DNA from 2 places in the Caenibius sp. WL genome. Region 2 is predicted to be linked to the other one. Evidence: predicted binding sites of a transcription regulator. Region 2 holds the regulator's gene; the other holds the start of a gene.
What was found. Region 2 encodes LexA, which represses DNA repair genes until DNA is damaged. Its sites were predicted from a motif close to GTTCCNCNCTTGTTCT; they were not measured.
Positions count from the first base shown of each region.

Region 1 (4,194 bases), 280 kb from region 2:
CGTCCAGTTCCTCGCGCGTGTCCACCACCAGCGCGGCGTCTTTGGAGGCCTGCGTCAGCTTCTGCGAAAATTCGGTGCCGAGCGAGGAAAGCTGCTCGTTCAGCGATTTGAGCGTCGCCTTGTCGGCATCGTTCAATTGCGCCCCGGCATTGACGAACCGTTCGTATGTGGTTTCGAGCAGGCGGGCCTGTTCGCCCGTCAGCCCGAGAGCGGCGCGATTGTCGTAAAGCGCTTTCACCCGGCCGAACAGTGCGGTGTTGAGATAGATTTCATCGGTGTGCGCGGCCAGCTTGGGCGAAACCGCCTTTTCCACCGCGTCCAGCGTGTCGTTGGTGTTGGCCCCGACCACGGCGAAGAACGCCGACAGCGCGCGGCTGAGCAACTGGCCCGACCGTTCCATCGCCACCAGCGTGTTGTCGACCGTCGGCGCGGCGGGATTGTTGGCGATCGCGGCGATTTCCGCCTGATGCGCGGCCATGCCTGCCGCAATGGCCGGTTCATAATCGCTATCCCTGATTTTCGAGAAGTCCGGCGCCTCGAACGGCAGAGGGGACTTTTCGGCGAAGGGGCCGGTGTAGGGCGCGGCTTTCGCCGGTGTCAGCTTGGCGGCCTTGGTGACGGCTTTCGCGGCGGGCTTTTCGGCGGCGATGGACATGGCAGGAACACTCGCAATGGCAAGAGCGGAGGTGGCTGCAAGCAGCATCTGACGGAATGACACGGAACGATTTCTCCTGTTCGCTCAGTCTGATGGAATGTGGGAGGTTTGCCGCAAGCTGCAAGGTTTGAACAGGGGCGAAGGTGATGGTTATCCCGGCTTAGGTGGCGGGCGTCCTTCGACAGGCTCAGGACGAGCGGGTCCTGGTATGATTGGCCCCGGCAAGGGATCAGGCACAAGGTCCGTTCGTCCTGAGCCTGTCGAAGGACGCGCACCCACGCCCGCCCCCAAAAAATCAGGCGATATTGTGCATGAAAGCGCGCACCTGGGTGCGGGCGCAAATGCGCCAGCCTTCCGCCGTGCGGGTCAGTTCGTCCTCGTAGAACAGACCGGCGAAAGTGGTGTGCTCGCCATCGTCGGGCGTGGCGGCGGTCAGCGGGACGATGGCGGCGGAGCGCGCCTGCGCCGTGTCGCCGTCCAGATCGATGATGACGGTGGTCGAAACGTGTTCCGACGTCTTGAGGCTTTCGAGCGTGGGGCGCAGGTGCGCCTCGACATCGGCAACGCTGCCGACCGGGCCGCCGAACGCGGCGAAATCCATTTTCGCATCGGGGGTGAACAGCGCGCGATAGGCGGGCCAGTCCTGCCGGTCGAGCGCGTGGCAATAGCGGGCGAGCAGTTCGTTGATCTCCATCCGGTCGGAGATCTCGCGCAGATCCATGGGGCAATCCTCTCTGATATGTTTTTACGGGTTATCGGTGCGTACACCCTATGCGCGCTCGCGGCCCGTTCGCACAGGGGAAATGCCGTGTGTGGGGAAACTCCCTCGTCATTCCCGCCTGCGCGGGAATGACGATTAGGAGAGAGGTGGGGCAATCCGCCCGAGCGTCAGTAGCCCGCTTCGCAGCGCGCGCGGTCGCCTCGCCGGCAGGCTTTGACTGCTTCTTCCCAGCGCGCCATGGCGGCGGCGTGATCGGCGGCGGCCTTGGCGGCGGCGGCTTCCTGCTGCTGGATGATCGCTTCGCGTTCGCGCACCGCTTCGTCGTGGGCCTGCTGGCTCGCCGCGTTGGCTTCGAGCTGCGATTGCGCGGCGGCGGCCTGTTCCCGATTCAGCCGTTCGCGGGCCTGTGCATCGGGATCGGGCGCATCCGCCATGGCCTCGGCCAGCGATCCGTCCTGCGGGGCCGCGTCTTGCGCGGATGCGAGAGCGGGCAGGCCGAACAGCGCGCAGGCGGCGCCAAGCAGGAGAGCCTTGTGGGGCAATGCGATTTTCATGCGATACTCCAGTCGATGACAGGCGGCGAACATGGGGCAAAGCGCCGCGCCATGCAATCGGGCACGCGCGGCCGTTGCCTGCGCGGGGGCGGGCGGGCCGCCAGAACGGCGGTGGAGCGCGCCTTTGCGCGGGGTTCCGCACGCTCTTGACCTGCGCGAACATTTGAGGAACAAGTTGCGCGCCGGAGATGCGATGCGCGCGCCTCTGGACTCCTGACCTCAGAGACCCCAGATCGCATCCCATGGCACTTACCACCATTTCCGTCCGCGGCGCCCGTGAACACAATCTCAAGGGCGTGAACATCGATCTGCCGCGCGACAAGCTGATCGTCATCACCGGCCTGTCGGGCTCCGGCAAATCGAGCCTCGCGTTCGACACGATCTATGCCGAAGGGCAGCGCCGCTACGTCGAATCGCTCAGCGCCTATGCGCGCCAGTTCCTCGAAATGATGCAGAAGCCCGATGTCGAACATATCGACGGGCTTTCCCCGGCGATTTCCATCGAGCAGAAGACGACCAGCCGCAATCCGCGCTCCACCGTCGCCACGGTCACCGAAATCTACGATTACATGCGCCTGCTGTGGGCGCGGGTGGGGGTGCCCTATTCGCCCGCCACCGGCCTGCCGATCGAAGCGCAGACCGTTTCCAACATGGTCGACCGGGTGATGGAACTGCCCGAAGGGACGCGGCTCTACCTGCTCGCCCCGGTGGTGCGCGCCCGCAAGGGCGAATACCGCAAGGAACTGGCCGAATGGCAGAAAGCGGGCTTCACCCGCGTGCGGATCGACGGCGAAATGTTCGAGATCGAAAACGCCCCCGCGCTCGACAAGAAATACAAGCACGATATCGAAGTGGTGGTGGACCGCCTCGCCGTGCGCGAAGGGATCGAAACGCGGCTGGCCGACAGTTTCGAAACCGCGCTCAAGCTGGCCGAAGGGCTCGCCTATGTCGATCTGGCGGATGGGACTGTGGCAGACGTCGGTGCGCGTCCTTCGACAAGCTCAGGACGAGCGGATGGGGGTAAGGGATCAGGCACAAAGTCCGCTCAGCCTGAGCCTGTCGAAGGCCACGCGCCATCGGCAGCCCAATCGCTGACCGCCGGGATCAAAGGCGCGGGCATTCCGGCCAACCGCATCGTGTTCAGCGAAAAATTCGCCTGTCCGGTCAGCGGTTTCACCATCGAGGAAGTGGAACCGCGCCTGTTCAGCTTCAACGCGCCGCAGGGGGCCTGCCCGGCCTGCGACGGGCTGGGCGAAAAGCTGCTGTTCGATCCGCAACTGGTGGTGCCGAACGAGAATCTGACGTTGAAACAGGGGGCCGTCGTCCCCTGGGCCAAGAGCAATCCGCCGTCGCCCTATTACATGCAGGTGCTGTCCAGCCTCGCGCGGGCCTACCAGTTCGACCTGACGACGCCGTGGAACGAACTGGCGCCGGACCAGCGCACGATCATCCTCCACGGCACCGGCGGGATGCCGGTGGAACTGACGTTCAAGGACGGCAAGAAGGAATACACCGTCGCCAAGCCGTTCGAAGGGGTGATCGGCAATCTCAACCGCCGCATGCTGCAAACCGACAGCGCCTGGATGCGCGAGGAACTGGCCAAGTACCAGACCGCGCAACCGTGCGAGACCTGCGGCGGCAAGCGGCTGAACGAGAAAGCGCTGGCGGTGAAAGTCGCCGGGCAGGATATCGCCGGGCCGACCCAGCTTTCGGTGTCCGATGCGCTCGCCTGGTTCGGTGGGCTGGAACAGCAGCTCACGCCCCAGCAGCAGCAGATCGCCCGCGCGATTCTGAAAGAGATCAACGAGCGGCTGGGCTTTCTCAACAATGTCGGGCTCGACTATCTCAATCTCGACCGGACGAGCGGCACGCTCTCGGGCGGGGAAAGCCAGCGCATCCGCCTCGCCAGCCAGATCGGCAGCGGGCTTTCGGGCGTGCTCTACGTGCTCGACGAGCCGAGCATCGGCCTCCACCAGCGCGACAACGACATGCTGCTGGAAACGCTGAAGCGCCTGCGCGATCTCGGCAACACGGTGATCGTGGTGGAGCATGACGAAGACGCCATCCGCGCCGCCGATTACATCGTCGATCTCGGCCCCGGTGCGGGCGTGCACGGCGGCGAAGTGGTGGCCGAAGGCACTTTGAAGCAGGTGCTCAAAAGCAAGGCCAGCCTCACCGCCGCCTATCTGAACGGCACCCGCGAAATCGCCGTGCCCAAGACCCGGCGCAAGGGCAACGGCCACAAGCTGACGGTGCACGGCGCG
Region 1 covers NZ_CP081844.1:1,778,811-1,783,004, forward strand. Annotated here, with positions in the region: gene K5X80_RS08365 (M3 family metallopeptidase) at 1-655, opposite strand, end outside; gene K5X80_RS08370 (nuclear transport factor 2 family protein) at 951-1,376, opposite strand; gene K5X80_RS08375 (hypothetical protein) at 1,544-1,930, opposite strand; gene uvrA (excinuclease ABC subunit UvrA) at 2,173-4,194, shown strand, end outside.
Region 1: uvrA (excinuclease ABC subunit UvrA) is a predicted target of LexA. The motif match lies at 2,087-2,102, and genes of this name have one in related genera.

Region 2 (4,194 bases):
TCGATCGCGGACCATGGCTGGCTGTCGGGTTTGCTGCGGGAATCGCGCTGTGGTTCGTTTTGCCGGGGCCTCAGGAGTGGGTGATCGCCATTCTCCTCTGCGCGGTGGCCGCGTTGGCGGCGGGCTGGGCCTGGAAAGGGAACGAGCGGCGAATCCATTGCACTATGGCGGTGGTCGCGCTGGCAGTGGTGCTCGCAAGCGGAATCGGAGTGATCTGGGTGCGCTCGGCACTGGTCGGTGCAGAGCCCGTTGCCCGCCCGTTCACCGCAACCCTGGATGCTCGCGTCCTGACGCGTGAGGAGCGCCCGGCGGAAGAGCGCGTACGCCTCGTTCTGGCGACGCGTGAGCCGGAGAGCGGGCGGGCGATCCAGGTGCGCGTCAATCTGCCGGACCGTGCGGACGACCCCGCGATTGCCGAAGGGGCGGTGATCCGGCTGAAAGCCCGCCTGATGCCGCCCGCGCCGCCCATGCTGCCCGGTGCCTATGATTTCGCCCGTGCTGCATGGTTCAAGGGCTATGCGGCCACAGGCAACGCGGTCGGCCCGGTGACGGTTCTGGAGGCGGGTGAGGAAAGTGTGGGATTGCCCCGGTTGCAGCGCGGTCTGGCCCGGCATATCCGCGCCCGGATCGATGGATCGCCGGGCACCATCGCGGCGGCGCTGGCCAGCGGGGATCGCGGAGCCATCGCCGAAAGCGATGAACAGGCGATGCGCGATTCCGGGCTGACGCATCTGCTGTCGATCAGCGGGCTGCATGTCAGCGCGGTGATCGGCGCGGCCTATGTCCTCGCCCTGTGGGTGTTGGCGGGATGGCCATGGCTGGCCCTGCGGGTGCGCCTGCCGCTGGTGGCCGCAGGTGTCGGGGCGATCGCGGGGATCGGGTACACGTTGTTGACCGGGGCGGAAGTGCCGACGGTGCGCAGTTGCGCCGGGGCGGTGCTGGTGCTGCTGGCTCTGGCGCTCGGGCGCGAGCCGCTGTCGCTGCGCATGGTTGCGGTGGCGGTGATGTTCGTTCTGTTGTTGTGGCCGGAATCGCTGATCGGGCCCAGCTTCCAGATGAGCTTTGCCGCTGTGATCGCGATCATCGCCTTGCATACCGCTGCCCCGATACGGGCCTTTCTCGCCCCGCGTGAAGAAGGCTGGATCGCGTGGATGGCGCGGCGGACCGTCATGCTGCTGGTGACGGGTTTCGTTATCGAACTGGCGCTGATGCCGATCGTGCTGTTTCACTTCCATCGGGCGGGTGTCTACGGTGCGCTGGCCAATATGGTCGGGATTCCGCTCACGACGTTCATCACCATGCCACTGATCGCGCTGGCGTTGCTGTGCGATCTGGCGGGCATCGGCGCGCCGGTATGGTGGATGGTGGGCAAGTCACTCGAACTTCTGCTGTCCATTGCCCATGTCACCGCGAGCCAGCCCGGCGCGGTGACGCATCTGCCCACCATGGGGCACGGTGTGTTCGCCTTGTTCCTGGCGGGCGGGCTGTGGCTTGCCCTGTGGCGTGGCCGTGTGCGCCTGCTCGGCTTGCTGCCCGTAATATTGGCGGCCGGGCTGGCGCTGCGCGCGCCCGGCACGGACATTCTGGTGACAGGCGACGGCCGCCATGTGGCGATCGTGGGCGAGGGGGAGCGCCTGGTTCTGCTGCGCGCCAGCCGCAGCGATTACACGCGGGACAATCTGGCCGAACTGTCGGGCCTGACGGCGGAACCCGTGCTGTTCGGCGCGTGGCCCGGTGCGCGATGCAGCCGGGATTTCTGCACCGCCACCGTGGTGCGGGCGGGCAAGGCCTATCATCTGCTCGCCACACGCAGCCGGGCTCTGGTCGAGGCGGGCGCGCTGACCCAGGCTTGTGCCCGGGCCGATATCGTGATCGCCGACCGCCGCCTGCCGCGCAATTGCACACCGCGCTGGATCAAGGCAGATCGCCGCATGCTGCAACAGAGCGGAGGTCTGGCGATCAATCTCACCCATCGCAGCGTTACCGCCGTGGCCCAGAATCAGGGGCGGCATGGTTGGTGGAAAGGACACGGCCGGGGCAAGGTTGTCCTCACGCTATTTGAATAAAATTCTTCTATAAGAGGATGATAGTGGTGGAACTTATTTCTCAATATAAGCGAAATTCCGCGCATCACTCAGCCGGGTAAAGCTGCCACCGCTTTGTCGCCAATATGAGAACAACGGAAAAGGGACGGGAAGGAAAAGTTTTGCTTTTCTGCCTGAGAGATCACCTCTTAAGCACGGAAAAAAATCGCTTTCCCAACGTCAATGCTCCATTGCGAAGCTCTCGCTCTCCGGCTCAGTGATAGCGGCGCAGCAGCCCGGCGAGTTTGCCTTGCACGATCACTTCGTGCGGTTCGTAGATTTGTGGCTCGTACGCCGCGTTGGCGGGGGCGAGACGGATCTTGCCGCCATCGCGGTGGAGATATTTCAGAGTGGCTTCTTCGTTGCGGACCAGAGCCACGACGATTTCCCCGTCACGCGCGCTATCCGTACGCTTCACCAAAGCGAAATCGCCATCGAAAATACCCGCTTCGATCATGGAATCGCCGGAGACTTCGAGAGCATAATGTTCCCCCGCGCCGAGCAGCGCGGCGGGGACGGGCAAAGTTGCATGCGTTTCCAGCGCTTCGATCGGGGCGCCGGCGGCAATCCGGCCATGAAGCGGCAGTTCGATCACATCGTTGACATTGGCGGCGAGCGGCGGTGCGACCGGCGGCTTAATCGCGCGGGCGACCGCAGTATCGGCGGGTGCACCGCGCACCGCGGTTCCGGTCACATCCTCAGGCTGCTTGAGCACTTCCAGCGCCCGGGCGCGGTTGGGCAGGCGGCGAATGAAGCCGCGTTCTTCCAGCGCGGAAATCAGTCGGTGCACGCCCGACTTGGATTTCAGGTCAAGCGCTTCCTTCATTTCCTCGAACGAGGGAGAAATGCCGGTTTCTTCCAACTTTGCCTGAATGAACCGGATAAGCTCATGCTGTTTTGCCGTAAGCATGCTCAAATGCTCCCTTGCTGGCCGGAGTGCCCCGGCTGCTTGGTCCAGATTCACGAGGGGGACACCCAGTGAACGAATGAGGAACAATTAAGCAACCTTTTGCCCTGCGTCAAGCGTTTCCGCCATTTTCGAGCAAAAGGCGCAGGCGTGTTCATCCTACCCCGGTGGCCGGGCCCAAGGGGGTGACAGGGGTGACACAGTTCACAGGGGCGCAAAACCGCCGTTTCCGCCGGGCCGGACAGGAAGGCACAGGCAATGCCGTGCGCCTTCCTGCCGGATAGCCTCTCTGCGGAATGTGGCGATCAGGCCTGATGCGAGATGACCACTTTGCCGATATGCGCGCGGCTGCCGAAATGGCGGTAGGCGTCGGCCGCCCGGTCGAACGCGAACGTGGAATCGATCACCGGCTGAATGCCGTTGACATCGACGAAGCGGAGCATGTTTTCCAGATCGCGGCGGCTACCCATGCCGTTGGCGTAAAGCGTCAGCACTTTGTGGTTGATCGGCAGCATGTGGAGGAAGTCGATCGAGCCGAGCCCGCCGACAATGCCCACCATCGCAATCCGCCCGCCGACTTTGGCGGCGATGATCGATTGCGGCATGGTGTTGGGCCCGCCCACTTCGACGACCAGATCGGCGCCGATACCGCCGGTGGCTTCGAGCGCGGCCACGCCCCAGTCCGCCCGTTCATTATAATTGATGACATGATCGGCCCCCAATGCTTTGAGCCGATCCATTTTTTCTGCGGAAGACGTGGTTGCGATCACCCGGCAGCCCATGGCTTTGGCGAACTGCACGGCGAACAGCGAAACACCCCCGGTGCCCTGTGTGAGGACAGTGCTGCCGGGCGTGACGTTATACCCGCTCGGCCCGCCGGAGAGACTGCTCCACGCGCTGAGCCCTGCGCAAGGCAGGCTGGCGCCCTGTTCGAAGCTGAGGCTGGCGGGCAGGGCGACGAGTACGCTTTCGGGCAGAATCACCGTTTCGGCGAGCATGCCGTTGGCCATGATCCCGAGGACCATGCCCGAACTGTCCGGCGCCGGCGGCCCGGCGATCCAGTTGGCATGCGGATTGGCCACGACCCGGTCCCCGGCCCGAAACCGCTGGACGCCTTCGCCCACCGCTTCCACCACACCCGCGCCATCGAGCAGAGGGATAATCCCATCCACCGGATAGGCCCCATGAAGCGTGATGAGATCG
Region 2 covers NZ_CP081844.1:2,054,207-2,058,400, forward strand. Annotated here, with positions in the region: gene K5X80_RS09810 (ComEC/Rec2 family competence protein) at 1-2,066, shown strand, start outside; gene lexA (transcriptional repressor LexA) at 2,299-2,994, opposite strand; gene K5X80_RS09820 (zinc-dependent alcohol dehydrogenase family protein) at 3,297-4,194, opposite strand, start outside.